3 regions of the Murimonas intestini genome follow, and region 2 is predicted to be linked to each of the others. Evidence: a T-box and tRNA genes for the amino acid it is inferred to sense, from the RefSeq annotation. Region 2 holds a T-box; the other regions hold tRNA genes.
What was found. A T-box is a leader RNA that pairs with one kind of tRNA and senses whether it is charged. The one in region 2 lies ahead of NSB28_RS14225 (proline--tRNA ligase), so its partner is inferred to be a tRNA-Pro.
Positions count from the first base shown of each region.

Region 1: it has a tRNA-Pro gene. The T-box ahead of NSB28_RS14225 (proline--tRNA ligase) is inferred to sense a tRNA for this amino acid. The anticodon was not compared.
Region 3: it has a tRNA-Pro gene. The T-box ahead of NSB28_RS14225 (proline--tRNA ligase) is inferred to sense a tRNA for this amino acid. The anticodon was not compared.

Region 1 covers NZ_JANKBI010000011.1:158,951-169,280, reverse strand. The annotation lists gene NSB28_RS15830 (PfkB family carbohydrate kinase) at 1-1,008, opposite strand, end outside; gene NSB28_RS15825 (Crp/Fnr family transcriptional regulator) at 1,529-2,095, shown strand; tRNA gene NSB28_RS15820 (tRNA-Pro) at 2,269-2,342, shown strand; gene bilR (bilirubin reductase) at 2,394-3,506, opposite strand; gene bilQ (bilirubin utilization transcriptional regulator BilQ) at 3,499-3,918, opposite strand; gene NSB28_RS15805 (LacI family DNA-binding transcriptional regulator) at 4,078-5,106, opposite strand; gene NSB28_RS15800 (ABC transporter substrate-binding protein) at 5,485-6,756, shown strand; gene NSB28_RS15795 (carbohydrate ABC transporter permease) at 6,807-7,685, shown strand; gene NSB28_RS15790 (carbohydrate ABC transporter permease) at 7,699-8,574, shown strand; gene NSB28_RS15785 (zinc-dependent alcohol dehydrogenase) at 8,584-9,615, shown strand; gene NSB28_RS15780 (pyruvate formate lyase family protein) at 9,651-10,330, shown strand, end outside.
Region 2 covers NZ_JANKBI010000009.1:152,923-163,252, reverse strand. The annotation lists gene NSB28_RS14240 (ATP-dependent DNA helicase) at 1-1,131, shown strand, start outside; gene NSB28_RS14235 (zinc-ribbon domain-containing protein) at 1,212-3,479, shown strand; gene NSB28_RS14230 (lectin-like protein) at 3,526-4,671, shown strand; T-box leader at 4,708-4,954, shown strand; gene NSB28_RS14225 (proline--tRNA ligase) at 5,045-6,757, shown strand; gene NSB28_RS14220 (phosphoribosylformylglycinamidine synthase) at 6,868-10,330, shown strand, end outside.
Region 3 covers NZ_JANKBI010000001.1:586,411-596,740, forward strand. The annotation lists gene NSB28_RS02705 (putative manganese transporter) at 1-537, shown strand, start outside; gene NSB28_RS02710 (hypothetical protein) at 724-2,175, opposite strand; gene NSB28_RS02715 (RNA polymerase sigma factor) at 2,188-2,745, opposite strand; gene NSB28_RS02720 (SPL family radical SAM protein) at 2,883-3,791, opposite strand; gene NSB28_RS02725 (alpha/beta fold hydrolase) at 3,871-4,629, shown strand; gene NSB28_RS02730 (MerR family transcriptional regulator) at 4,733-5,497, opposite strand; gene NSB28_RS02735 (GNAT family N-acetyltransferase) at 5,578-6,051, opposite strand; gene NSB28_RS02740 (hypothetical protein) at 6,087-6,731, opposite strand; gene NSB28_RS02745 (aldo/keto reductase) at 6,804-7,826, opposite strand; tRNA gene NSB28_RS02750 (tRNA-Pro) at 8,140-8,213, shown strand; gene NSB28_RS02755 (hypothetical protein) at 9,081-9,362, shown strand; gene NSB28_RS02760 (hypothetical protein) at 10,222-10,330, opposite strand, start outside.

The DNA of each region.
Region 1 (10,330 bases), on a different contig from region 2:
GATACTGCCTACAGAAATAAAGATCTTTTCTTTTAGAAAAGCCGGCTGGCTGATGCTTTGTTCATGGTTGAGGCTGCAGGGAGGAAGAAATAAATACTCAGGCCGGGATGAAGCTGATTTTTCACAGATCTGTATGAGCTGGCGGCATGTATGGCACCCGAATTCATAGAAAGGAATCTGAACGCTGGAAATAGAAGGATGGTATGCATCCTCGTAGCGTCCCCCTTTCAGGCTGATAAGTGAAAAATTGGAAGGTATATCGTAGTGCTGTTTTGCCATTGTCTCATATAAGGCCAGGGAGGCTTCAAAGTGCGTGCTCACTGCGCCTGTGATATTATACTGGATCATCCTCTGCATGAAATCCCCATCCGGCGTGTAAAATATCATCTCATCTGAATAGGGGATCTGGTTATCATACAGGCATTTACGGAAACCTTCCAGAAACGGCTCGGAGCGGATACTGTTTTCTTTCAAAAGACAGGCAATATTTGAATGTTTCTTCTCAATTAATTTCTGTGTTAGTATATATCCCAGCTGCGTAAAGTCGATCAAGAAAGAAGGAGTCTGAAGAGTGCTGTTTAGAAAGCAGAACGGAATCATCTGCCTGGCAAGGTCCTGGCTGAAAACATGACTGTTTGCGGATACAGGCTCCCAAAGAACGCCATCTACCTGATTTTTGCAGAGAACGGTGATATGCTTTGCCTCCAGACTGCTGTCCCCCAGGCTGTCCAGCAATAAAATCCCATAACCGTGTTCCTGGGCTGTCTGTAAAATGCCGCTCAGCATAAGGCTGGATTTTTCGGAAGATCTAAGCAGGACACCCAGTAAAAATTTTTTCGCACCCGGCGCATTTTTGACTGTACCATAGGGGGTAAAATTATATTCCTTAACAATCTGCAGCACCCTTGTACGTGTCTGAGAATTAATATGTTCATCCTTCCCATTTATGATTTTCGAAACAGTAGAAATGGATACACCTGCCAGTTTGGCTATATCTTTTATCGTCATAGTTAAATACCTCATGATAGTTTAGTGTTGGCTGTCAAAGCCAGTAATCCTCTGAAATGGGACGGCCGCATTATTTACTAATATTATGTGACAAAAGATTATGTTTGTCAATAATAATGGGTAAAGTGGTGGCAAAGTGAATGAAAAAAAGCATCTGATACTGGATAAAATGACAAAAACTTCCAGAATACCATTGACAAAGAATGAAAAAGTATAGTATTATATTATAAGAAAACATTTTAAGAAAATAGTTTCTTAATAAATATGCCGATGAAAGGAGAAGGGGGCAGGTGCCGGAGAGGGTATGATCAGCTTTAGATTCTAATTGGGATGACGTAAAAGGTATTATTGTAGTATCGGGAGGGCGACAAATGGAGAAGAGCATATTAAATTCTGATAGCTATTTAAATTGTAAGAAATCTTGGGGGGGGGGGATTTAAATAATCTAAAATCTTCCACAAAAGAACAAATTAAAAACAAAATAGTGTTATGTAAATTTCAAGATTCTGAAGATATTGACATGGATGAATTTTTCGGCGGAAAAAAGATATGGACTCTGCTGAAGGGGGAAATTCATCTTGTTATGCGTGATGTGGAGGGCAAGACGATCGTTCTGTTAAAGATCACTGCTGAGAATTCAGGTTTCATCCTGCCGAAAGGCTGCCTGGATTCCTTGATCTACAGCATAGAAGCTATATGTGTCGGAAAGACGGAGCTTTGTTATATACCGGACCGTTTAAGCATGCAGATATATGATGAATGCGCAAGTATGAGAAAGTGGCAGTATCACTGCTATATGGAAATGGTCGGCAAGCTGCTGGAGCTGATCAATGACTTGAGTTTCCTTTCTCTGAAAGAAAGATTAAAGAAAAAGCTTTTTGAATACTGTATTTTATATAAGACGGATACGATTCCGGTCACTCATGAACGGCTGGCTGAGGAACTGGCATCTTCCAGAGAAGTAATATCCAGGCTGCTGAAGAAGCTGGAAGAGGAGAAGGTTATAAAGATTAAAAGGAAAAGTATTCAGCTGCTTGACATCAAAAGCACAGACAGTAAATTGAATCCTGCGCTGATGGTGGGATAAAGTGTTTTTGTTCTTTTGAATCATTTTCTTGCGGTCTGTGCAGTACTGCACAGACCTGCTGATGAGTAAAAAACAGCATCAAAATAATCTTAGAAAAATTTGAAGAAATACTTGATTTTTAAGCAGACCGATGCTATAATGATAAAGCTGTTACAGGTTATGACAATTTTTAACGATGCGTGGCTCAGCTTGGTAGAGCGCTGCGTTCGGGACGCAGAGGTCGCAGGTTCAAATCCTGTCGCATCGACTCCTTGGCAGGGGCGCCGGAATCCTTATTTTATGGGATTCCGGTCTTTTTTTATTTCAGCATTCCCTTCTCATAAATACAATGAACTCCCGTATGCTCCATCATACCTCCCAGACATTTCTTATTGCAGCGGATACATCGCCGGATCTTCTCGGGATGATTTTCTATAACCTTCTGAGGCCAGTCAGGATCAGCGATCAGCTGCCTGCTCATGGCGGCGCAGTCGATGCGGCCGGAAGAGAGCTGCTGTTCTATAAAATCAGGGGAAGTTAATCCTCCCACGCCGCAAATTGGCAGTTTTGTGTATTTCTTTACCATATCACAATAACCCAGGAAACAGCCTTCTCCTCCAAAGACAGGATGGGAGGCAGGGGGTATGGTATCTGATAAGTCAGAGTGGTTTGCCAGAGTCACGTGAAAGCTGGTGACACCCGCTTCCTCCAGCATGGGAACAAATTCCTCCAGTTCTTCGGGGAGAACGCCTGCATTGCCATAATCAGGATTTTTCTGTCTGATAACCAGCTTATAATCAATTGGAATATCCGGTAAATTCTTTCTCACCTCACGTACTGCCTCCACTGCAAAGCGGGCACGGTTCTGTATGGTTCCGCCATATTTATCAGCCCGGTGGTTAAAGACGGTTGAACTAAAACTGCCGCACATTCTGTCACCGTGAATCTGGACCATATCGAATCCCAGAGTTTGTGCCTGGACAGCAGCTTTTCCAAATGATGTGATTATCTTTTGTATCTTTTTTTCAGGCATTTCCGATATATATGGGCCTACCTCCTTGTTGAGCAAGGGACGGAGCTGTTCCATGCTGATTTTCTTGCTCAGCACTCCGGGGATGTATTTGATCATTGAACGGAAATTGGAATCGGATTGGTGTAATTGTGCACAGGCAAGACAATCTCCCTGATGGATAGTTTCTGTCAGAGTCCGGTAATATTCCTGTCCTTTGCCTGTGAAAAGGTTCTGGCCAAAGCCGCCCCTCCCCACCGGCACATCACCGATAATGATCATTGCACATCCTCCACAGGCGATCTTCTGAAGCTTTTTTAAGTATTCATCTTTTTTTAAGCCCATAGTAGTGGGGGCAAAAATGATCCTGTTTTTTAATTGTATTCCGCCATAATCCACCGGGCTTGAAATTTTATCATTCATCTTTAACATCCTTCTTTCCCATAGCAGCTTTTTGAAGCAGCTCAAACAACTGTCTGCATTCTGCATCAGTTAAAGCCTTAAGCTTTTCTTTGTCCCAATCAAAAAATACCTGATGGCTGACCTGGAATGCCTGCTGGCCTTTTTCAGTCAGATTTAAGTGGTAGATCCGCCCGCATTTATCTTTTGTCATAAATCCTTCATTTACCATCTTCGTTACACTTCTCTGAGAATGCCCCCAGTCCATCTGCAATGCCTTTGTGAGTTCAGACGGCGTACAGCCGGGATGATTTCCGACATAAATGAGAAAAAACACTGAGCCAAAATTGATCCCCAGTTTTTGCAGTTTATCACTTGTATAACCAACAAATTCCTTGTGAAATACAGAAGAGTAATAAGCTAAAGTCTGAAACATTTTAATCCCTCCTTCTTGACAAAGTCAAGTATATGACTGCTACTTGACTTTGTCAAGAAGAAAATTATGTTTTTCGTATAAGACAAAGTATATATGACAGAACCAGCCCCCTGAAATCATTGAGCTGCGAAGGGTTCAGGGAGCTGGGGTCAGATAAGGTTATATAGCTGCAGGAGGGGCGGTGGATTCACGGAGGATAACTTCTGAAGGAAAACGCAGTACAGTGCCGGATACCGGATTTTCTGCATTGTCCAAAGATTCAATTAAAAGCTTCATGGCCCGCCTCCCCATTTCACGTATGGGCTGCTTAACAGTGGTCAGCATGGGGTTCATGATAGTGGCGATCGGAAGGTCATCAAAACCGGTCAGGGAGATGTCTTCAGGAATACGCAGGCCCAGCTGACGGATTTTCTGGTATGCGATGCCGGCGGAAAAATCATTGCAGCAGCAGAGAGCCGTAGGCCTGTTCTCTGAAAGAATTAAATTCTCCACAGATACAGAGATATCCTCTTTATGGTATCCGTGAAGCACATGGTCTTCGGCGAAAGAAAGATGAAAGTCAGAACATGCTTTGCAGAACCCCGCATAACGTTCTTCCAGGACGGTTGTGTTTGGCAGCGTCGATAAATATGCCAGGTTCCGGTGTCCCAGTTGGATCAGATGCTTTGTGATATTATAAATCCCAAGCTGATTTTCTGTGTCCAGGTAATAGAGCGGAGCGATGCCGCAGAGTTCAGACTGGATGGAAACCAGGCTCATGCTCATAGCAAGCTGACGGATAGAAGCAGCATTTTTGATACTGGAACTGACGATAATGGCGCCGGAGGCCCGCTGCTGGATCATCTCTTCGATATAGAACTGCTCACGTCCGGGATTTTGGATTAAACAGATCAGAGGGAAATAGCCCTGGCTGATGGCCACCTCTTCGGCACCTCTTATTATTTCTGAAAAATATTGATTTGTGATTTCTCCCACAAAAATGGCAATAGTCCTGGTGGAACCGGTACCAAGGTTTCTTGCCATAGAATTGGGGACAAAATGCTGTTCATCTATAATATCCATAATACGCTTACGTTTGGCTTCATTTACATTAGGATTGTTGTTGAGCACCCGTGAAACTGTACTTCTGGAGACATTTGCAAGTCTGGCAATGTCATCAATTGTTAATTTCTTTTTGATAGTGTTCATGTAAACTCCCCGTTTTTCATTTTATTTATAAAAGGACTGATGGTTTGCTATTGTTATTATAGTGTGTTTCGGATGGGATTTCAATAAAAATAGTAGAGGCATTTGTGAGTTGTTATTCAAGAGCTGAACGCGGTTCCAAAAAATGGAATTTCCAAATGAAATAAAAAGGACGAAATGTACAAAAATAAAGGATGAAAATAGTGAATAATAGAGAAAAAGTCAAATATATTGAAATAACAATTGACAAATAGCAGGTAAAAGTGTAAATATAGAATTGAAAGCGGTACCAAAAATATTTCATAAAGGAGAGGGTAAGAAAAAGAAGAGCGTGTTAAGCAATTGGGTGCAGGAAAAACAGATGATGAAAGGAGATTGTAAATGAAGAAAAGAATTTTTGCGGCTTTATTAAGTGGAATCATGGTAATGGGGATGAGTGGATCTTCTATGACAGCCCTGGCGGAGGAAAATAATAGTGAGCAGGTTGTCTTACGCTGGTTTACAAAGGTAGAGAATGATGCAGAAGCAGGCCAGTGGAAAGAACTGGCTGATGATGTGACAGACCTTTATCCTAATATTAAAGTAGAGTTTGAATATACTGACTGGAATGGCTACTGGACGAAACTGCCGGTAGATCTGGCAAGCGGAGATGCACCGGATATTGTATATATGCATGCTATGCGTGCGAAAGATTATCTGGGGGACAGTTTCCTGAATCTGCAGCCGTATATTGAGGCGGATCAAGACATTGACATAGATGATTTTTACGGCGGAATACTGGATGCTTACCGTGTGAACGGTGATGTATATGGACTGCCTTATGATTTTGGCCCGTACATTATTTATTATAATAAGGATCTATTTGACAAGCACGGGGTAGAATATCCTACCAGCAGTATGACCTGGGATGAATTTCTGGAAAAGTGCAGGGCGCTGACTGGTGATGGTGACTACGGTTTTGCAACGCTGCCTAATATTGATAATCTGTATCCCCAGCTCTTATGTGAAGGTGCTGAAATAACTGATGCCGATGGGAACTTAAATATTGATACAGAAGCGGCAGCAGATGCTATTCAGAAAATCAGTGATCTTATCAATGTGGAAAAGGTAGCAGCGCCAATCACAGACAGCGGTAATACTGTCTGGCATCTGGAAGCGTTTCAGGCAGGAAATATCGGTATGGTTATAGATGGACCCTGGACTGTTACAAGGGTAAAGGAATACTGCGATTTTAATGCAGGTGTCTGTACAATGTATAAGTCAGAAAAACAAATGACGACCATCAATGGATCCGGATTTGCAATCACAAAGGATACAAAACATCCGGAAGAGGCATATAAGGCGTTAAAGTATATTACAGGAGCAGCAGCCCAGAAAAAACTGGCAGAATGGGGACGGGCGCTGCCTTCCAGGGCTTCTGTGAGGGAACCTTACTATGAGGCAAATGATTATATTGACGGGCTTAAGACAGCAGTGGAAGATTCTTGTGAGGAAGGTTTTGGGATTCCTTACTACCCAACTAAGAATTTCCAGGAGGTTTACTCTATAATCAATCAGAATCTGGCAGGTGTAATGATGGATGGTGTGCCGGCATCTGATGTGGTTGGTATTATTCAATCCATGGGAGACGCTGTTATCCAGAGCGCACAATAATATGAATGGGGCCGGTGAATGCTGCCGGTCCCTTCTGAAGGAGGGAAAATATGAAAAAGAAGCACAGGGAAGGCCTGACAGCGCTTTGTTTTTTGGCGCCGAATCTGATTGGATTTCTGATTTTTACTGCAATCCCGGTTGTGATGTCCTTTGTAATGAGTCTCTATGACTGGCCTGTTGTAGGAGAACGGCGGTTTGTTGGATTTGATAATTATAAAAACCTGTTTACTGCGGATCCCCTTTTTGGAAAGGTTATGGGGAATACAGTTTTTTATGTGGCCGCTTATGCAGTGCTGAATATCTTAATTGCAATGCTGCTGGCGGTTTGGCTGACAAGCAAGATAAAGAATCTGAAGTTTTACAGGGCAGCGTTTTTTATGCCCCAGGTAATACCGGTCATTGCTACAACTATGCTTTGGAAATGGTTGTTTTTGCCGGAATACGGGCTGATCAATATCGCTCTTAATACCTTTGGATTTAAAGAAATTAACTTTTTAGGAAGTACAAAAACGGCAATGATGTCCATTGTCATTATGAGTGTATGGCAGGGATTTGGATATAATATGGTAATTTTTATAGCGGGGCTTCTGGGGGTTCCGCAGAGCTTAAAGGAAGCTGCCAGGATCGATGGCTGCGGACGTATCCGTACATATTTTAAAGTAACTCTTCCCCTCATGTCACCGAGTATTTTCTTTGCGGTGATCATGACAATCATCAGTTCATTTCAGGTATTTGACCAGACATTTATCGGAACTAACGGCGGTCCGGCTTACTCTACAACAACTGCAGTCATGTATATTTACCAGAACGGATTTAACTTTATGAAGATGGGGTACGCATCGTCCATAGCCTGGGTGCTGTTTGCCATCATAATGATCATAACTGTGTTCCAGTGGTTTGCTCAGAAAAAATGGGTGGTTTACGATTAAAGGGGAGGAAGCAATGTCAAAAGAAAAAACCATAGCAAAAAAGAGTGTAAAGACAAAGGAAGAGAGAAAAAGGAGAATCAACGCTGCGGTAAATCAAGTACTTATTTCCCTTGTGGTGTTTTTATTTGTAATCCCACTTTTGTTTATGCTGGTAACGGCTTTGAAACCGGCAGATCAGGTAATGGTAAAACCATTTAAACTGGTGGCTGATCATCTGGCATGGGAAAATATAGCAAGAGCATGGACCTCTATTAATTTTCCCAGATTTCTGCTGAATTCTGTTCTGGTTGGGATCTGCTGCACAATGCTGACTATAATGACATCTACTATGTCTGCCTATGCCTTTGCCAGACTTAAATTTAAAGGCAGAGATATTTTGTTTCTGGCCTATCTGGGAACTTTAATGATACCCCAGCAGGTATTGATCCTGCCGCTGTATCTGATATTAAAGCAGATAGGCTGGTACAACAGTTATCTGGCATTGATAGTACCTCCGGCGTTTACTGCTTTTGGTACCTTTTTAATGCGCCAGTTTTTTGTGACGATTCCATTTGAAGTGGAGGAAGCGGCAAAAATAGACGGCTGCAATCCATTCAGACTGTACTGGAATATTATGCTGCCGCTGGCTAAGCCCGGCATAGCATCTCTTGCCATTTTCAGCTTTGTGGATAACTGGAAGTCTTTCCTATGGCCGCTGATTGTGACAAGCAAGGAAAATCTGAAGACAATTCCCTTAGGCCTGTATATGTTTAAAGGACAGTATGGCACAGATTGGTCTGCCTTAATGTGTGCAACCACTATTGCCATTATACCCAGCTTCATTATCTATCTTCTTTTCCAGAACTATCTGCAGGAGGGGATCGCTATGACAGGAATGGGAGGAAAATAGGAGGAGCTTATGCGAGGATTAGTAATAGATGGAAAAGGAAATATAGCGCTGAAGGATGATATCCCTGTGCCGGAGTTATCTGATTATACTGCTATTGTGAAAACTGCGGCCTGTGGAATCTGTAATGGAACGGATCTGAAATTAAGAGAAGGGCATCTGAATGGTTTTGATACTTACCCGGCGGTACTGGGGCATGAATCTGTGGGGAGGGTACTGAGAACGGGAAAAAAGGTCATTTCCTATAAAGAAGGTGATCTTGTGCTGCGCAGCGGCCTTGATGATACGTACCCTTTGTATCACAGTCTTTGGGGCAGCTTTGGGGAATATGGACGGGTGACGGACTATCAGGCCATGATCCGGGATGGCGTGACTGAGGCCGACATCAGTAATATTTCCCAGCAGGTTATTCCTGCGGATATAGATCCGGTGGACGGAGTCATGGTCATCACACTGAAAGAGGTATGTGCTGCGGTTAAACGTCTGGGAGTAGGACCGGGAGATAAGGTGGCTGTCTCAGGCTGCGGTCCTGTAGGGCTGGCTCTTGTAAAATTTTGCAAATTGGCTGGGGCATCCTTTGTGGCTCTGTCCGGGCACCACGATGACCGCCTTGCAACAGCAAAAAAATTAGGCGCTGACCTGGCTGTGAATTCAAAGAAAGAGAATTTTGCAGAAGTATTAAAAAAGAAGCTGCCGCAAAAGCTGGATTTTTATATTGATGCAGTGGGGAGATGCGTAATAATTTCTGAAGCCCTTACTTTGATCAAAGATGACGGGATTATAGGAGTATATGGGATCGGCCTGGAGGAAGACCGGGGAATTGCATGGAGAAACGGACCATATAACTTTAAGATACATTCAGTTCAATGGCCGGTACCTGAAATAGAAGCCTCTGTTCACGATGAAGTGGTCAGATATATACAGGATGGGAAAATTGATTTGAAAGATTTTGTGACTCACCGGCTGCCCATAGAGGAATACGAAAAGGGTTTTGAGCTGATTAAAAGCAGAAAATGTCTGAAGGTTTCCCTGTATTATCAATAATAAAAAGAATAATCCACAGAAAGAAGGAAGTGCCAATGTTGAACTACAGCGTGGACTTAGAAAAATTGTTTCAGCAGTGTAATGAATTATATACTGCCTATCCGGTGGATGTTTCCAGTATATTACGAAATTTGGATGAAAGAAAAAAAGAACATCCAGAGTTTGGGGAACTGCGCCGGAAAGCAATGATTTATGAAATTGGAGCAAGAGAATGTGATGTGCATATTTTCCCTGAGAGTCCTTTCTATGCAGAAGTGATATCAGGCAGGGAGAGAAATTCAGTAACGTCCAGTTTTCCGCCTGGCCCTGGCATTGCAAGCTGGATGATGAATCAGAATAAGGAATTTGCTGAGAATTTTTTGAAATGGAGCCTGGAATACCGTAAAAGAGATTTATTCGCAGGTGAGATGTATACGGATTGCGCACACCATTATGCAGACGTAGAGCGGGTGATCCGTCTGGGATACCGGGGAATTAAAAAAGAGGCAGAAGCATGCAGGCCTGTAACAAAAAGAGAAAAGGAGTTTGTTGAGAGTGTAAAGATTGCCTGCGACAGCATGTGCTGCCTTGGAGAGCGGTTTTCCAGGAAAGCGGAAGAACTTCTTGAGACAGAGAAGGAGGAACGCAGCCGCAGAAATCTGGAATTGATAGCCAGGACAGCATACCGTGTCCCAGCCTGTCCGGCACAGACTTTTTATGAAGCACTTGCCGCAGT
Region 2 (10,330 bases):
GTCAAGCCTTACAGCAGGAAGCTGGAGAAATACCTCACCAAATGCAATGATTATCTGCTGGATTTAAAGAGAGAGTGTACGGCTTACAGCCTGCTTGATAATGTGGGGAATTTTGCACTCAGCCTGATGAATGTGGCGGGAGAGATGGAAAAATTTCTGGAGGAAGACCGGGGGGATGTACACGAACTGGTGCTGAACCTCTATTTTGCTGTGAGGACTTTTCTGGATATCCACGAAAGGCTGGATGAGAACTATGTGATATATTCGGAGATGGAGAACTCGGGCAGATTCAAGCTGAAGCTGTTCTGCGTAAATCCTGCTGTAAACCTGGCAGAATTTCTGGATAAAGGGAGGGGTACAGTATTTTTCTCCGCAACGCTTCTTCCCATACAATACTATATCAGGCTGCTGAGCACCAGGACGGATGATTACACGATTTATGCAAAATCACCATTTGACCCGTCACGCAAGCTGCTTTTGATTGGAAATGATATCAGCAGCAAGTACACGAGGCGGGGAAAAAGAGAATATGATAAAGCGGCGGCATATATCAAAAGGACAGTGGAATTAAAGAAGGGAAATTATCTGGCCTTCTTTCCTTCCTATAAGATGCTGGAGGATGTGGCGGAGAGCTTTGAGGAGATCAGGGGAGATGTGAGGGCTATCTGCCAGAACAGCAGGATGGATGAGAGGGAGAGAGAAGAATTTCTGGGGGCATTTGAGGAGGACAATCCGGAAGGCCTTGTGGGCTTTTGTGTGATGGGCGGCATTTTTGGCGAAGGGATAGATCTGAAAAAGGACCGGCTTATAGGAGCGATGGTAGTGGGGACAGGCCTCCCTCAGATATGCAATGAGAGAGAGATTCTGAAGAACTATTATGACTCAAGGGAGATGGACGGGTTTGACTATGCTTACAGGTATCCCGGAATGAACAAGGTGCTCCAGTCCGCGGGCAGGGTGATAAGGACCCAGGAGGATGAAGGGGTAATACTGCTGCTGGACGACAGATTCCTCCAGTGGGAATATCTGCAGATGTTTCCTGTAGAATGGTCTGATTATGATGTATGTACTTTAAGAAGCCTGGAGGATAAGCTGCAAAATTTCTGGAGTGCGAGAGAACAAGATTCTTGACCGGGGGGTTGAGAGTAGCTATACTGTATGTAATATGCAGCATGTCGCTGCGTATATACCACAGATGGGAGGAAGATATCATGGTATGCAAACAATGTGGTAAGGAACTGGCACCGGATGATGTATTTTGCGGCAGCTGCGGCTGGAGGGTCGAGTCAGAAGATTTAGGGACAGCCGGTGACGGGGAAAAGAGGTTCTGTATTAACTGCGGAAGGATATTAAGGGCGGACGCCCAGTTCTGCCCCAACTGCGGCAGGCCTGTTGACGGCGGGAACGAGGGCGAGCAGGAGATGGCATGCGGATATGACTGGGGGAATGCGTCAGGCGGCGGTGTGCCGAAGAAAAAGGCCAGGCAGGCTGGAATCCTTAAGGTGAAAAAACTGGGCCGGCACGGGAAGGACAGGGATGAGTCTCCTGAGGAGGATGTGCGGACGGAGCCGGGGATAGTGCCTGTGCCTGATGAGGGAATACTTCATGTGGATGACGAAAGTACTGTCAGGCCGCAAAAGATCTGGCAGGGAAAGAAGAAAAAAGCAATGATCGGTGCAGCAGCAGTTTTGCTGGCAGCGGGAGGCATTGCAGGCTGGATGCTGCTGAGCGATGGACCGTCAGCAGGAAGATACGGCCAGGTACTTTATACAAAGGGCGGCGAGGCATGGGCAATTGACGCCTCCCAAAAAGAGCCGGAAAAAGAATTTTATGATCTGGAAATGTCAAGCATTTCCTATGATGTGGGAGGCATCTCAGGATATCTTGTGAAAAACAGGATCAGATATTCAGAAGATCATTCATATATCTATTATCCTGATAAAAAATCTGACACGGTCGATTATTCATTTGAACTGTGCAGGCGCAGTCTTGATACAGGTGATGTGGAATATATTGCAGATGAAGTGACTGTGTATGAGCTGCTCCCGGACGGCAGGATCGTTTATACGGGGGGAGAAGACAAGGCCCTGTACCTGAAGGACGGAGAAGAAAAAGAAAAGCTTGCCGCCGGTGTATATGATTTCAAGGTAAACAAGAGCGGTACGATGGTGACATGGATACAGAATGTACATAATACGGATGCGGCAGTAGAGGGTGATCTGTATGTGAGGGCGCTGACGGAGAAAGAGGCTGAAAATGAAAAGATAGCTTCTGAGGCAACCCTGGCAGGATATTCTGAAGATATGAGAAGTTTTATCTACCTGAGGGATAAGGTTCTGTATCTTCAGAGGGGAGGACAGGAAAGAATCAAAGTTGATTCGGATGTACAAAGTGCCCGGCCCGGAGATGAAAATCTTGAGACATTTTATTATATGAAGGAGCCGTCTGATGACAACATGGACTGGACAGCCTTCGTTGATGATGACATGAAGGCGTCAGATGAGATTTTGAGCTATCCGGCCCAGGAAGATTTCCAGATACAGAAGACGGAGAAGTCAAGCGGAAGCAATAAGAAGGTTTACGTGCCTGATGAAGAGGCATATCAGAAGGCAGTGGAAGCTTATGAAGAGAAGACAGCCAGGGATAAGCTGAGAGAACAGCTGAACAGTTTAGATATAAGTATAGAGAAGAGGCAGCTCTGTTTTTATGGGGACGGAGAAGCGGGTGTTATTGAAGAGAATTTTAATGGCAGTCTTGATTATCCGGGCTGGAATAAGGGTATCATATATGAGAGCATAAAGCCGCCGTCAGAGAAGAAACTGAAGCTTTCAGATTTTCAGGATTTTGCGGAGGCTGAATCAGCTATAGAAACAGCTGTATTTGAAAATACTGCTGTCTGTGCGACAGCAGGCAGGGATGTAACTGCCATTGCGCCCGGATTTGGCATCTACCAGTCCAGCTTTGAGGAGGAGACAGGGATAGCCGGAGTATTGCTGCACAATGAGGAGAATATCATACCTAAGCTGGTCAGGATAGACATCCAGGAGGATGGGACATTAAATATTGCGGAAGTAGATCAGAATGTGACTTATCTTTCATGTATACTGAACGGGAGCATGTACTACATAAAGGATGAAAATAATTCCAAAGGAGATCTCTGGTGCGACGGGAAAAAGATAGATACAGATGTCTACAAATATTCCCCCAGACCTCTCTCTGAGGCACTGTCGGTGGTATATGCATCTGATTACAATGAAGAAAAGCAGCGCGGAGTAATGAAAAGCTATGACGGAACAGAGATAAAGACCATAGCTGAGGACGTACATATGTATCTGGAGCTGCCCGGCACAGGGTTAGCTGTATTGTCTGACTACAGCTCCAAAGATCTGGCAGGGGACCTTAAGCTCTATACGGAAGACGGAAACTTCAGCCTGCTGGATGAGAATGTAGAGAGTATCCTGCAGGGAGTATTATTTTAGAAGACATGTGAGCGCAGACGCGGGAGTGAGAAAGTGAGGGTTCAGTATGTTTTGCAAAAAATGCGGCACAAAGATAGAGGAGGGCGGTAAATTCTGTCCTAATTGCGGGGAACCGGTCCAGACACCTGTCAGGGGACCGGGATATGCCCAGAACGGCGGTCAGATGAATATACCAGAAGACCGCCCTGGAGGTCAGGCAAATACACCAGAAGGCCGCCCCGGAGGCCGGGTGAATGCACCAGGAAACCGTCCCGGAGGCCAGGCGTACAGAGGGCCTCAGGGAGACCGACCTTATAACGGACCGTCGGGAGGTCCATACGGAAATGTGCCTCCGGTCTACGGCGGAGGCCGTCCCGGAGGAAATGCAGGCGGAAGCCCAGGCGGGAGGCAGCAGGGAGGCCCCTCAGGGAAAGGGCCGGGAAAGAATACGGGGCTTGTGATAGTCTTAAGTATCCTTATCGTGCTTCTGATCGTCAGTATCGCGGCCGGAATCTTTTTAATAGTTAAGAATCAAAATGAATCTGCCCCGGCAGAAAAGCAGATAAGCGGACAGCTGGAGAGTGACGGAAAACAGTCAGAAAAAGAAACAGAGAGCAGGGGACAGACAGAGTCGGTGAAGCAGCAGGAGACGAAAAAGCAGGCGCAGACAGAGAAGCCCGCGCAGGCACAGACCCAGGCTGTAAAGCCGCCGCAGTCTGAAACACAGCAGACAGACCAGCAGAAACAGCCAGAGACACAGAAGCAGACGGAGGCACAGAAACAGACAGAGACAGCGGCCCAGACGGAAACGGAGAAAACTGTCCGCAGCTATACGCTTGTAAAGGGTGATTATACATGGTCAGAGGCGCTTAAATACTGCCAGGAGCATGGAGGATATCTGGCATCAGTAACGTCGGAGGAAGAGCAGAAAATGGCAGAGGCTGAGATCGCCAAAGATCCCACGGTCAAGGTAGTATGGCTGGGCGCAGAGAATCTGAGCACCGGCGGAACCTTTAAATGGTCAAACGGGGATGAATTTACGTACTCCAAATGGGCGCCGGGTGAGCCGAATAATGACCAGGGCCTGGAGCATTATCTTGTCATGTACTATGTGGATGACGAGTGGGTGTGGAATGATGCGCCTGATGATGTAAGCCAGTATTATGCCGGTAAGATAGGTTTTCTTATGGAAACAGAGCAGCCGGGGAATTGACTTTATCATTGAAGTGTGATAAGATTCGTTAAACAGTAAAAGGCATTGATAAGAGATAGTAGGATCCTGGAACATCCAGAGAGAAGCCGGCAGGTGCGAGGCTTTATGGGAAGGGAACTGAACCGGTCTTTGAGCCTCAGGCCGAACAGAGATAAGTAGGAGCTGACGGATTTCCACCGTTACAGGGAAAAGGTATCAGGCGCGTGCGCCCCGTACCCGCGAGAGCAGAGATAAGTCTCTGAATTTAGGTGGTAACACGGATATTGAGATATTCGCCCTAAACTGGTTTCATACCGGTTTAGGGCATTTTTTTTTACTGTTCACTCCGTGAATAGTAACCATTTTTTACCTGAAAAGAAAGGAGAATGTAAAAATGAAGATTGAGAAACTGGTAGGTGAACGTTTTAAGGAGAGGCCTTCAGACTGCAGTATTGACAGCCATGCACTCATGGTGAGAGGTGGATATATGAAGTATGTGGCGAATGGGATCTATTCTCAGTATACGCCTCTGAGAAGAGTATGCAGAAAAATTGAGGGCATTATCAGGGAGGAGATGGAAGCCATCGACGGACAGGAGGTACAGTTTCCTGTAGCTCTTCCGGCCTCTCTGTGGGAGGAGTCAGGCAGATATGACAGTGTGGGCAGTGAACTGCTGCGGTTTGAGGACAGAAACGAAAGCCGGATGGTTCTGGGGATGACCCATGAGGAGGCGGCTGTGCAGCTTGTCCGGGAGTATGGAAAAAGCTATGCAAAATATCCTTTTATGATATATCAGATCCAGACTAAGTTCAGAGATGAGGCCAGGCCAAGGGCGGGACTTATCCGTGTCAGAGAATTTACTATGAAGGATGCATATTCTTTCCACACCTCCCAGGAGGATATGGAGGAATATTATGAGAAATGCTTCAGGGCTTATGAAAGGATATTTGAAAGGGCAGGGATCCCTGAAACTATAGCAGTTGCCTCTGATTCAGGAATGATGGGAGGGAGCCTTTCACATGAATTCATGCTGCTCACTCCGGCAGGGGAGGATTCCATTGCAGTGTGTGAAGAATGCGGGTATAAGTCAAATGTGGAGAGCGCCGCAAGCATTATAAGGAACGAGAGCGAGCCATTTAAGGAACTTAGTCTTGTCTATACTCCTGACATCCATACGATAGAGGAGGTATGCGAATTTCTTAAGAGCAGCAGGGAGAAGTCATGCAAGGCAGTAGTCTATCAGAAATGCTCAGATGGCAGGCTCGTAGTCCTGTTCATAAGAGGGGACCTGGAAGTCAATGAGACAAAGGTGAGGAACTGGTTAGGGGATGAGATACGGCCAGCGGATATCACGGAGGACAGCGGTCTTCATCCGGGATATATCGGACCTTATCATTTAGACGGAGATTTTACAGTGCTGTATGATGACTCATTGAGGGGCGGCTGCAATCTGTCCTGCGGAGGGAATACAGAGGAGCATCATTACACAGGACTGTGTATGGAGCGGGACTGTCCTGATGCGGTGTACCATGATTTTGCAAAAATAAAAGAGAATGGTATCTGTCCGGAATGCAAAAAACACTCAATAAAAATATCCAGAGGGATAGAGGTTGGAAATATATTTCAGCTGGGTAAAAAATATACAGAAAGCATGGAAATGAAGTATCTGGATAAAGAAGGGAAAGAGCATTATCCTGTGATGGGCTGTTATGGCATCGGCATAGGGCGTCTGGCGGCATCTGTCTGCGAGGCACACCATGATGAATACGGACCTGTCTGGCCTGCGGCAATAGCGCCCTGGCAGGTCCATCTGTGCTGCGTAAGGCCTGACAACAGAGAGGTAAAGGAATATGCAGACAGGCTCTATGAAGAGATGACAAATGCCGGCATTGAGGTGATATATGATGACAGGAGCATCAGCGCAGGTGTGATGTTCTCAGAGGCTGACCTGCTGGGAGTGCCTGTGAGGGTCATAGTCAGCCCGCGGAATATGAAGGAAGGCTGCTGCGAAATTGTGACAAGAGATAAGAGGATACAGAAAAAAGCTGCACTCGATGAGGTGATGGCGGTAACTGAAGCTTTAGTGGCAGGGAACCATGCTTTCTAAAAATCTTGCAAGATACAGCATAGGGTGGTAAAATGATTACGAAGGGCGCCGGATTATGTCGAATCCGGCTCTCCGCAGTGGCGTGAATAACACAGAGTATGGAGGAAGCTATGAGTAGCGTAAGAAGAGTATATGTTGAGAAGAAGCCTGATTTTGCAGTACAGGCGAAGGATTTAAGGCATGAGATCAGAAGTTATCTGGGTGTGGAGGGGATGAGCGCAGTACATGTCCTGATCCGCTATGACGTGGAGAATATTTCTGATGAGGTCTTTAAAAGAGCCTGCAGGACAGTATTTTCAGAACCGCCTGTAGATACCCTGTATGAAGAAGAGTATCCGTTCCCTGAAGGTTCTAAGGTGTTTTCAGTGGAATTTCTGCCCGGACAGTTTGGTCAGAGGGCAGATTCAGCAGTACAATGTGTGAAATTTCTAAATGAAGATGAAGAACCTGTCATCCGCTCCGCAACTACTTATGTTATTGAAGGAAATATAAGCGATGAAGAATATCAGGCAATTAAGGCATACTGTATCAACCCGGTAGACTCTAGGGAAACAGGCCTTGAGAAACCGGACACGCTCATCACCAGGTTTGAAGAGCCTGCAGATGTGAAAATCTTTGACGGCTTTACCGGTATGGAAGAGGGAGCATTAGAAGAGCTTTACAGATCACTGAACCTGGCCATGACATTTAAAGACTTCCTCCATATCCAGAATTATTTTAAGAATGAAGAGAACAGAGATCCGTCCATGACAGAGATCCGCGTGCTGGATACATACTGGTCTGACCATTGCCGTCATACCACCTTTTCCACGGAACTGACAGATGTCAAATTTGATGACGGTTATTACAGAGCCCCCATTGAAGGCACATATCAGAAGTACCTGGCTGACAGGGAAGAGATATTCAGGGGCAGAAAAGATAAATTTGTCTGCCTGATGGATCTGGCGCTGATGGCGATGCGCAAATTGAAAAAAGAAGGAAAACTGGAAGACCAGGAAGAATCTGATGAAATCAATGCGTGCAGTATTGTAGTTCCGGTGGAGATTGACGGGGAGACGCAAGAGTGGCTTGTGAACTTTAAAAATGAGACGCACAACCATCCGACTGAGATCGAGCCTTTCGGAGGTGCGGCTACCTGCCTTGGCGGCGCTATCCGTGACCCGCTTTCAGGGCGTACTTATGTATATCAGGCTATGCGTGTGACAGGAGCAGCAGATCCCACAGCGTCTGTTCAGGATACTATGAAAGGCAAGCTGCCCCAGAAGAAGCTGGTCCGCGAAGCGGCACACGGCTACAGTTCATACGGAAACCAGATCGGACTTGCTACGGGATATGTGAAAGAGATTTATCATCCCAATTATGCAGCAAAGAGAATGGAGATAGGCGCTGTGATGGGCGCTGCCCCCAGAAAAGATGTAAAGAGGCTCACATCTGACCCGGGAGATATCATTATTCTTCTGGGCGGACGTACAGGAAGGGATGGCTGCGGCGGCGCCACAGGCTCTTCTAAGGTGCATACAGAGGAATCTATAGAGACCTGCGGTGCTGAGGTACAGAAGGGAAATGCGCCTACAGAGAGGAAGATACAGCGTATGTTCCGCCGTCCGGAGGTTAGCCGCCTCATTAAGAAATGCAACGACTTCGGTGCAGGCGGTGTGTCTGTGGCAATCGGCGAGCTGGCAGACGGACTCCATATCTACCTGGATAAGGTACCGAAAAAATATGCAGGCCTGGATGGGACAGAGATCGCTATTTCTGAGTCACAGGAGCGTATGGCAGTAGTAGTAGATCCCAAGGATGTGGAAGAGTTCCTGAAATATTCTGTTGAGGAGAACCTGGAGGCAGTTGAGGTGGCAGTAGTGACAGAGGCTCCGCGTCTGGTGCTTATCTGGAGAGACGAGGAGATCGTCAATATCTCCAGAGCCTTCCTGGATACAAACGGCGCACATCAGGAGACAGCTGTAGAGGTTGAGATGCCGCCTGAGACAGACAAGTATTTTGTCAGGGAAGAAGTGTCAGATGTAAAGGGAAAATGGCTGGATACGCTTAAGAGCCTGAATGCCTGCTCACAGAAGGGACTTGTGGAAATGTTTGACAGCTCCATCGGTGCAGGCAGCGTTCTTATGCCATATGGCGGAAAATACCAGCTTACAGAGACACAGGCCATGGTTGCCAAGCTTCCTGTATTAAAAGGCAAGACAGACACAGTGACAATGATGAGCTATGGATTTGATCCCTACCTGTCCAGCTGGAGTCCGTATCACGGCGCCGTGTATGCAGTTCTGGAGTCAGTAGCGAAGATCGTGGCAGCGGGCGGAGATTTCAGCAGCATCCGTTTTACCTTCCAGGAATACTTCAGGAGGATGACAGAGGACCCGAAGCGCTGGAGCCAGCCTTTTGCAGCCCTCTTAGGAGCTTATTCTGCGCAGCTGGGATTTGGTCTGCCTTCTATCGGAGGAAAGGACAGTATGTCCGGTACCTTCAACGAAATAGATGTGCCGCCGACTCTCGTTTCATTTGCAGTTAACGTGGCCAGTGAGAAGACTATGATCACACCTGAGCTCAAGAGTGCAGGAAATAAGCTTGTCGTACTGAAGATTGAGAGAGATGAATATGATCTGCCTGTCTACACTCAGGTCATGGAACAGTATGGAAAGTTCCACGAGGATGTGAAAGCGGGAAGGATACTCTCTGCATATACATTAGATGCAAATGGTCTGGCAGCTGCGCTCTCCAAGATGGCGTTCGGCAATAAACTCGGAGTAAAGGTAGAACACAATGTGGATGCCAGAGACTTGTTTACAGAAGGCTTCGGCTATATTGTGGCTGAGGTTCCGTCAGATAAAGTTGGTGAGCTTTCTATCACATATACAGTTGTAGGCGAAGTTCAGGAAAAAGCCGCCTTTGATTATTGTGACGTATCAATCACCATGGAAGAGGCCCTGGAAGCATGGATGGGAACTCTGGAGAAGGTGTTTAAGACACGTTCAAATGCTGAGGCTGAGAGCGATATTCCGGACAGGCTTTACAATACAAAGGAAGTATATGTATGCAAGAACAAAGTAGCAGTGCCGAAGGTGTTTATACCTGTGTTCCCGGGTACAAACTGCGAATACGACAGTACAAAAGCCTTTGAGAGGGCAGGCGCTGAAGTGGACGTAAAAGTGTTCAGGAACCTGACGGCGGACGATATCAGGGATTCAGTGGAGATATTTGAGAAATCCATCAACCAGGCCCAGATCATTATGTTCCCGGGAGGATTTTCAGCTGGTGACGAACCGGATGGTTCCGCTAAGTTCTTCGCAACAGCCTTCCAGAATGCCAAGATCAGGGAAGCTGTGATGCGTCTGTTAAATGAAAGAGACGGACTTGCACTTGGTATCTGCAATGGATTCCAGGCTTTAATCAAGCTGGGACTGGTGCCGTATGGAGAGATCACAGGTCAGACAGAAGATTCTCCTACTTTGACCTTTAATACGGTGGGACGCCATATATCCAAGATGGTTTATACAAGGGTTGCATCAAATAAATCACCGTGGCTGGCAGGCGCTGCACTGGGAGGAATCTATACGA
Region 3 (10,330 bases), on a different contig from region 2:
CGCGGAAAGGATATCCTCATTCTTCTGGCTGTCAAGGTTGTTATAGCAATTCTGGCCGGATATGCAGTTGACTGTCTCTGGAGGCAGAGGCAGACAGATGACAGGCATCTGGAAGATCTCTGCTCCGGCTGCGGCTGCCATGATCACGGGGGTATTGTAAAGCCGGCAATAAAACACACAGTAAGAATACTGATTTATTTATTTGTGTTCTCCGGTGTGCTGAATCTTATAACTGAAATTTTCGGCATTGAAAGGCTGTCTGCCCTCCTTCTGGGCAATACCATTTTCCAGCCGCTGATCGCCGCTGTCATCGGCCTGATCCCCAACTGTGCCGCATCTGTCATACTTACTCAGCTTTATCTGGACGGTGCGATCACATTTGCTTCTGTCATTGCCGGACTCTGCACGGGAGCCGGTGTTGGGCTTATTGTTTTATTTAAGATGAATCCAGACAAAAAAGAAAACCTGAAGATCATCGGCATCCTATATCTGACAGCATCTGCAGCCGGTATCCTGCTGAGTCTGGCGGGCTGGTGACCAAATGAACAAAAATGCGCTTTGCGCCCCCCCTCGAGCCAATATTATGAAAAGCGCAGCTTTTGTTCCGCGTGCGCTGCTGTACATCCTCCCGGAAGGGGCTTCTATATGAAACGAAGTTTCCTATAGAAGAACCAAAGGGTGTGCCGCAATAACCTGGCACACCCTTTGGTCATTTCCCCCTTCTTATTTAATGCTCATGAACCGTTTATTATCATAACATCCCGGTTCGTACATCCCGTTATAATCCACCATCAGACAGACATTGTCAATGACGTCTTCATCCACAGCCCATATGAGAGTGTACTCTTTTTCTTCCCCTGGTTCCAGGTAGTAATAATAAAAGTCACTTCTTGCCTCTCCCTCAATATTTTCGGCGCCGTCAAAATAAAATGGCCGGGATTCCATCTGAATATTATCCACTTCCACCTGTTTATGGACTGTATTATCCATGAAAGAATAATGGCCGTCTTCCTCCTGCCGGAGCAGATACGCAAAAAGCCCTCCCTGAGCCATCTTTAGGGAATCGCTGTTATTCTTTGCCCTGACCCTCACTAACAGATATTTCTGCTGCACCTGCTCTATTTCTTCATCTCCTGTCAGCGGCCAGCTATCTGCCTTAACCCTTCCCTGTGGCTTCAGTGTCCCATCCTCACGGATCCACCAGCTGTTATCCTCATAATCAATAAAATATTTTTCCTCCAGATCCGGCAGCTCGCTGATACTGTCGGCATGGATCACCTCCATTACTTTGTATTTTACTCCGTCTGAAATTTCTGTCCCCTGCGCGTTTACCATCCCGGCTTCTTCCCCCATGGGCGTAACAGCATCCGCAGGAACCCCTGCCTCGTTGGCTGCCATGCTCTTTTTATTTTCTTCCTCCATTCTTTGCTGCCGGATTTTCTTTAATTCTTCTGAAGTATAGGAAATATCCTCCTCTGTCTCTGTGACTATTAATGAATCAGCTACTTTTTTCAGTTCTCCCATCTCCACCAGATCTGTCCCATACAGAGCTATTGCATATCCCTTATCCGGATTGAACAAGTATATCCTTTTATCAAATGGGTGGTAAGACATCTTATTTTCTTTTAACTGCACAATATCCGCATCCATTCCTCCAAGTATATCTGTTGTTACTGATTCCACGCCAACGCAGTCAAATTCGCCGCTGTTACTGTCCATAAGATCCATGTTTACAGTCCTGATAGAAATTCGCGCATATTCATCCTTCTCATATTTCCCCTTCTGCCATTCTTTATAGCCTTCCGGCAGATAGGACGGCTTCGCCTCAAACTTCTTCGGTACAAGTGTATAATCAATCTTGAATTCATATGTCATACTGTCCCCTGTCTGGCTGCTGTTTTTAACAAAAAATCCTCCTGCAGCCACCACTGCCAAAGATGCTGCAGCCAGCAGAACCATCACTGCAGCTGCAAGACCTAATCTTCTGCCGATTTTTCTTCTGCCCATTTTGCGTACTCTTCTGTGGGAATTTTCTGCACTTCCTTCCCTTATCTGTCTTGCGTTCGCCCGTATAAGGGCATATGTTTCATCAAGCCTGTCATTTATTGTCCTGCTGAAAATTAGATCCTGGCATAATATCCTTGAGATTTCCTCATTATTATACTGCTTACTCATCCTATTCCCCCCTTATGATGAAGATGCCTGACTGTATCCCGTTTTTTTTAAATTGCATTCTTTTATAATCTCATCACTTCTCATATATTCTTTGCGAAACTTATCCCTTCCTCTTGCCAGCCTTGTCTTCACCGTGTGTTCATTCATATCCAGCAGTCCGGCTATCTCTCTCGTATTAAACCCTTCCACATAATAAAGGACAAGTATCGTTTTATACTTCTCTCCCACAGATTCCAGAAGCTCTTCAAATTCCAGGTTTACCTGCATCTCCTCCATAAATGGCCTTTCCGGATAATCATCCAGAAGACGGAGTTCTTTATTCTTCTTTAAAATATCTTTACATCTGTTAATCAGGATCCGTATCATCCATGTCTGAAAATAATCCGGCTCTTTCAGTGTCCTGATTTTTTCATAGCAGGCCAGTATCGTCTCCTGCATGGCGTCAGCCACATCCTCTTCACAGTGCAGATAAGATTTTGCCACCTTATACATCCCCTGCTTAGAGCGTTCTATCAGTTCAATAAACGCCTCCTCATCATCATTCTGAGCTCTCTTTACCAAATACCTCACATAAAACTCCCCCTTTTCCTTAGTCTGACTTATTTATACCCATTAGACGAAACAGGGCGCTATTTGGACTCAGAATTAAATAATTAATTTTCAATCTATATAAAAGATTTTATGTAACTAATCCCGCATTTTTAAATTCAAAAAAAATCCGGTCCGTCAAACAGTGAGAGCTGCCTGACCTCATATCCCCTCTTATAGGCAGCTATAATATCTTTCATATTGTACAGTATCCCTCTCCTGTCACATTCTGCCGCAAATGCTTTATATAGTGATGCTGCTTTAGGGGATCTGCATTCATAGTAATTCCCATATCGTTTCTGGTACTTTTCTGCAAGCCCCTCTCCCGGAAAAATTTCCTCCAGTTTGTTATAATACCAGTCTCTCTGATTCTGTCTGAGTGTCATTCCAAAAGCAGGATATATAAATCTGGCTCCGCACTCTGAAGCACGTCTTACTATTTCCAGAACATTTTTCTGATCATCTTCCAAAAACGGAAGCACAGGCATCAGCAGTATGCCTGAAAAAAGCCCTGCACCGGACAGCTTTTCTATCATCTCAAAGCGTTCACTGGAAGGGGACACGTTAGGCTCCAGCTTTCTGCAAAGTTCATCGTCTGCCGCCGTGACCGTGACTTTGCAGAGAACCGGAGAATGTTCTGCTATCCCCGACAAAACATCAATATCACGCGTCATCAGACTGCTTTTTGTGGCAATTGCAGCTCCGAATCCAAAGGCGTCTATGAGCTCCAATGCATGCCTTGTCAGCTCCAGCTCCTTCTCAAAAGGATTGTAGGGATCGCTCATAGCGCCAGTTCCCACAACTCCCGTCCCTGACTTTCTGCGCAGCTCATCCCTGATAATCTGGAGAGCGTTTTCTTTTGCCCTGACCTGGTCAAAATTTTCTACATGGTAGCACTCAGAACGGCTGTCACAATAAATACATCCATGACAGCATCCCTTATAAATATTCATATTATAATCTATCCCAAACCACGAAGACGGACTTTTCGTTTTTGTCACTATCGTCTTAGCAGGTATATATTTCATTGTCTTTTCCCCCATATTTCATAATTTTTTCATAAACTTAAGCTATACTACTAATATACTCTCAGAAAGGATGAACGCCATGACAGAACCAATCAAAGAAGGTTCCGCGCTGATACACGGAGCCAACATCCATTACCGCATATATGGTAATGGTCCTAAAACACTTCTGCTGCTGCACGGTAATGGAGAAGACGGCCACTGCTTTGACAAACAGATCCCCGATTTCTCAAAACATTTTCAAGTCATCACCATGGACAGCAGGGGACACGGCCTCTCAGAAAGAGGTCCTGAACCACTCACTTTGGATCAGATGTCAATTGATGCCATTGAACTGTTAAAATACCTGAGGGTAAAGAGCGCTTCTGTCCTGGGATTCAGTGATGGTGCCAATATTGCCATGCTGATGGCGCTGAAAAGTGTATACCCTATAGAAAAGCTGGTACTGGCAGGTGGAAATCTTTATCCCATGGGTGTTAAGCCCTCCTGTCAGCTCCCCACTATACTGGGTTATGGAATCTGCAGCCTGATTGCAAAATTTGATAAAAAAGCAAGGATAAAGGCAGAGATCCTGGGGCTCATGGTCAAAGAACCGCGTATCAATCCTGACAGTCTGGGACGCATCACCGCCCCTGCTCTTATACTGGCCGGTGAACGTGATATGATAAAGGATAAACATACAAAGCTTATCGCCCGCTCACTGCCCAAGAGTACACTCACTATTATACCAAAGGCTTCCCATTTTGTCTTTGGCAAATGGGCAGAACAGACAAATGAGGTTGTCCTGAATTTCCTTCGCTCAGACAGCAAAACAGTTCCGGGACATCATGTCAGCCAGTAAAAGCCCCTCACTAAAACCGCAAAGAGCCGGCCTGCATTTTTTTGCAGTCCGGCTCCTTGCGGCTTATGTTTCCGCCATCTGTGATATCTTCAGAATATACAGCCTAAATCTCATCAACGTGCGCCTCCACAGACGCCTTGAGGAATGCTGCACATCCCTGCATATTTCCGTCATAGTACGCCCTGAATCTCTCATCAGCCACATACATCTGCACAACCCCGCAGTGGGCTTCCTTCGTATAGCTGGGCCATGTAAATGTAAGCCATTTCTTGTGAAGCTCGGCCGCTTCACGACCTTTTTCACCTTCGGGCTTTTCCTGATTCCTGACAGCCTCTTCCAGTATCTGCAGGATCCTCTCACCTGTGTCTGTCATCTCGCTGTACGCTTCTTCTGTAAGTCCCAACATTTTCTTATTGCTTTCATCTACAGAAGTATCACCATATTTTGAGCGGATCTCATCACCATACTTCTCTTCATTCTCTGCTATGATCTGTCTCTTCAGCCCCATAAATTTTTCCTGATCTGCCATTTGTATTCTCCCTTCTTCTTTCTGAATTGTCTTCTCAACATTTTCTATCAGAAGGGCAAGCTGCACCCGCCGCTCACTAAGTTCCTTCAAGTGCCCTTTTAATACATCCAGCCTGAAATATTCCGGGGCGTCCATTGCTTTCTTAATATCAGACAGCCCTAATCCAAGCTCCCGGTAAAATAAGATCTGCTGCAGCCTGTCTACCTCCCCCTCCCCATAGACGCGGTAACCGCTGTCCTCTTTTCGGGAAGGCTTAAGCAAACCAATCTCATCATAATACCGAAGAGTCCTGGTGCTGATTCCAGCCAGATTTGCAAGCTTTAAAATTGTGTATTCCATCTTTGCACCTCCTGACAAAATCAGCATAAACCTTTACGCAGCGTTAAAGTCAACCCCTTTTTTCTTCTGCCGTCAGAAATTTAAAGTCGAGTTACCATAATGTATTCTTCCGCATTCTCATACAAAACGCTAAAACCAACTTTTTTATACATATTTACAGCATAGTTGGCTTTTTGGACCGCAAGTGAAGCCTGCTTGTATCCTTGATGCTTCAGTAAATAAAGCATTTCTTTCATTAATGCAGTGCCTATCCCCAATCCCCGGAATTCTTTATACAGTGAAATTGCAAATGAAGGAGTCATATCATCAATATGGCCATAATCATTCATAATACGGACCCATACAGCACCGGCCACCTTTTCCCCGGCCTCCGCCACTAAGCCCGCATCACCCGTTTTCTTTCCAAAATCCTTTAGATATACCTGCAGCTCAGGCTGCCTGATTATTGATCTTGGCGGAGCCGCCATACCCTCCGGCACAAATATTGCTTCATACAGAAAATCTTCAAGCAGGCTATACTCTTCTTCTAATATCTCTCTGATTCTGTAATCCATAGAAACCTCCGATTGCAATTATTCTGCTTATCCTGCTATAAAAAGAACTTAACCAGCATCCAGATGATCAAAACTACAATTGCAGCCTTTCCCAGAATCCCAAGGAATCTGTTCTCCTTGCCGGCAGCCACATCGTATATGACCATATTCTCAAGCTTGATATCCGGTTCTCTGCTATTCTTCTTCAATACAAAATCATCAACTGTTGCCTTCCATCCGTTCGGTTCCTGGTAGACATTTGCCTTCGTATCACCCAGAAGCCTGTGCAAAGGCTCACTGTAATACTCACTTTTCACCAGACGCGGCATCATGGTCTCAGGATCATATATTTTTACAATCATATAGTACCTTATCACCTTCTGAGAAACAGAATAATCATCTGCCTTAACAGAAACATCCTGCCTCACTTCAACTATCGTGCCTTTAACCGGCGGGAACTGCTTAAGCCTCTGTCTCTCTTTTCTTGCCGCAGCTGCCTTCCTGTATGACATTAAACCAATATACAAAAAAACAAAGCCGCCCAAAAACATGACTGCTCTCAGTAAAAGCATCCCCGCATTGCCGCCAATACTTGAAATCAAATACAAGCCTGTAATATATGCCCACAGCGGAAAAATTACAAACATCGAAACAGCCATATTCATTTTTTCTTCAACCGGCCTGATTTTTCTGGGAATCACTTAGGCATCACCCTTTCAAAAACTCGTTACAATTCAGCCGCCTGCTTTTCAGCAGTCGTCTGACCTATTACATTATATGGCTTTTCCTGCTAACACCTCTTTGTAATCCTTATAATTCTTTTCAAGCAGAGCCGGAGTATCAAGTCCATATGGGCATTTTGTCTTACATTTACCACAATGAAGACACTCCTCTATCTTCTTCATCTTCGCCTGTACTTCAGGGGTAAGCTGCTGTTCTGAAGGAGACCTCCTCAGAAGCAGAGACATACGTGCACAGTTATTAATCTCTATCCCCGCCGGACAGGGCATACAGTAGCCACAGCCGCGGCAGAACTCACCCTGCAGCTCTTTGCGGTCCTTCTCTATCAGAGCGCTTATCTCTTCAGTCATAACAGGCGGCTTGGCTACAAATTCCAGAAATTCGTCTAACTCCTTCTCTCTTTGAATACCCCAGATGGGAAGCACATTATCATACTCCATCATAAAGGCGGCTGCGGCCTCTGAACTGGTAATAAGCCCGCCTGACAAAGCTTTCATAGCAATGAATCCCATATCAGCCTTCCTGCATTTCTCTACAAGCTCTGTCTCCTTTTCTGCTGAGAGGTAACAGAACGGAAACTGCAGTGTATCATACATTCCAGAATCAATTGCCTCATGCGCCACAGCAAGCCTGTGATTCGTAATTCCGATAAATCTTACCTTTCCCTCTTCCTTAGCCTTCAGCATAGCATCGTAGAGCCCATCCTCCCCTCCGGGAAGAGGACAGAACGGCGGATTATGGAACTGGTAGATATCCAGATGATCCGTCTTTAAATTGTTAAGGGTAGTCTCCAGGTCCTTCCAGAAATCTTCAGCATTTAAGGCTCCCGTCTTGGATGCCAGCACTACCTCATTCCGCACATCACTCAGCGCTTCCCCCAGTTTTTCCTCACTGTCAGTATAAAATCTTGCCGTATCAAAAAATTCAATGCCATTCTTATATGCCTTGCGCAAGATATGTTTTGCAGTGTCCATATTTACCCTCTGTATAGGCAGAGCTCCAAATCCATTCTTCTCCACTACAATTTCTGTTCTGCCAAGCCTTACCTTTGCCATAATATTCGCTCCTTTGTCTTTTTAGTTACATGCAAAAATCCATTTAAAATCGCCTCCGGCGATGGGATTTTTGCACCCTTGAATCATTTTTCTTACGGTCTGTGCAGTAAATGCGCAGACCCGCTGAATAGCTACCATATTATTACAGTTAAGCTTTCTGCCGTCCGGCATCCGTCTGCCCTTAACAGCGCTTCACGAAACAACGGAAAGTTAAACTGTAACCTCATAATACTATTCTCTACTATCAATGATAAAAAGTCAACAAAAAAACTATTGCAATTTATATAGAGTTATGATAGAATATCGTTCGTACCGGAGTGTGGCGTAGCTTGGTAGCGCGCTCGGCTGGGGGCCGAGAGGTCGCAAGTTCAAATCTTGTCACTCCGATTAAAGCCAGTAAAATCAAGGGTTCCGAGCATTTTTATGCATCGGAATTCTTTTTTTCTTGATTACCTTTGATTACCTATATATTTCACTATCTAAATAATCACTCACTTTGCAACAGGCATCTCCGCATTAATCTTTGACACGATTCTGTTTTTTTCTTCAATTTTTCTTCAATATTACTTATAACATACGTATAATATTGTTCATTTACATCCGGACTATGCCCAAGCAGGGCCGCTGCAACAGTTGCTGATACTCCCTCACATCTCATTTTGGAGTTAACAGTTCTTCTAAAGGCGTGTACTCCTCTTGGGGTTATACCTGCTTGTATACATTTATTATCCAAACTCATATATGGCGCAAAATTTGTTTTTTTATATAATTTACACGACAATTTTACTAGCTTTCATTTTTAATATGTGTTATAACACATATATATTTTAGAATACCAGGTACATATAAGGAGTGTGATACCCATGGAGAATTTTTTGTCAACATAATTAATCCAATTTTTTTGAGTAAAGAGGTATTTTGATGAAAAAAATTCCGTAAACTTATTGCTCTAATTCTTACTCTCATTACGGTATTATCTACAAGTATCATTACCTCTGCAGCATCCACTGAAGAAACAACTAATCCTTCAGTATACGAAATTAGAACAATTCCTACAAAAAGACAAAAATGAATTAATCGTCTTTGATGTAAATTCTGCTTTAAAAGATGGTTTTTCGAATGACATGATTACGTCTGTAGAATCTCAAATTGCAAGTATGAACGCTTTAATTACTCAAGGACTTGCTTACATAGACGAAAACTATTCTGCTATCATTCTTCTTCCCAGCACTCGCGCACAGGGAGAAAGTAAAATTGTTACACACTGGTATTACAGAAGTATACATGATTTCTGATAAAGCTCAAGATTTAATTGACTCACTATCAGCTGTCGGTGATGGTGCAACAACAGGTGGACTTTTAGGATTTCTTCCTGGAAATTTAGGAAGTGTGCTTGGTGGAATTGCTGGTATCTTTGGTGTAGGCACATTAATTTATAGATGGCAAGTCGAACAGGCTACTGTTTCTGGTACAGGAATCATTATGTATATTCAAACTGTCGAATCTACTCAATCAATCTATTTTACATCTCAATAAACAGGAGTATCCAGTAAGTATGAAAAAATCGCTACATATTTTGTTCATGTTATTAATTATCATATTACTAATTTCTAGTTTCCCAATTAAGTATATATTGGGATATCAACAAATCTCAGATATAATACGAGTAGTTGGATTTGTTATGCTAATATTCTATATAATCTTTATAAAAAAACATTAAAGGCAGGTGTAGCCAGCCACTATATTTGCAAATAGTTAGACTGCAGCATAAAAAACAAAAGATTATCTCGTGATGATCCAAAGCTTAAAAAAGCCTGGATTTCACGAGATAATCTCATTTCCGGGGTTGAAAGGTTAAAAACTAGAATTAACCGACAACTCCTTTACTATTATTATTGTTCAGTTATTTACGTACTAAAAAGGTGATAGAAAAATTTCAGGGAGGCTGGCTTATTTGACCAGTCTCCCTTTTTTTTGTTAAGCTATCATACATTTACTATTCATTTTGAAGGTGCATAAGGTAATGGACAAATGTTAACCTGTCCTTTCCCACAGTTTAAATGATTTTCTATACAATTGTGACGATTAAAGTACTCATTCACATGTCCGCAATTGAGACATCTATCCTGCCCAGATGCCGTATACCAATTAACTCTACAAGTTCCATCACTGTAAGAATGTGTGGTGTTTCCATCATAAACATGGTCTCTCATACAAGTAATATGTGTAAACCAACCACAATTCAAACAATTTCCTCTTGTTATTATAGGACTTAGAGATTCATCTTTTTGGGAAAATCCCGTTAAACCACACCCTACTATAACAGTTAAAATTACAATTATTATTAGTAAGAAAGGATTTTTTTCATTTGTTCTCCTTTTAATATGACTTTTCACTAGTTAGATGGAATATATCCTACCGTTAATATAATCTGGACATCTTTATCCTTGGTAAAAGAAATTAGTTGCAATGTGTCCCTGCCTCCATCTACATTTTCATTAAGC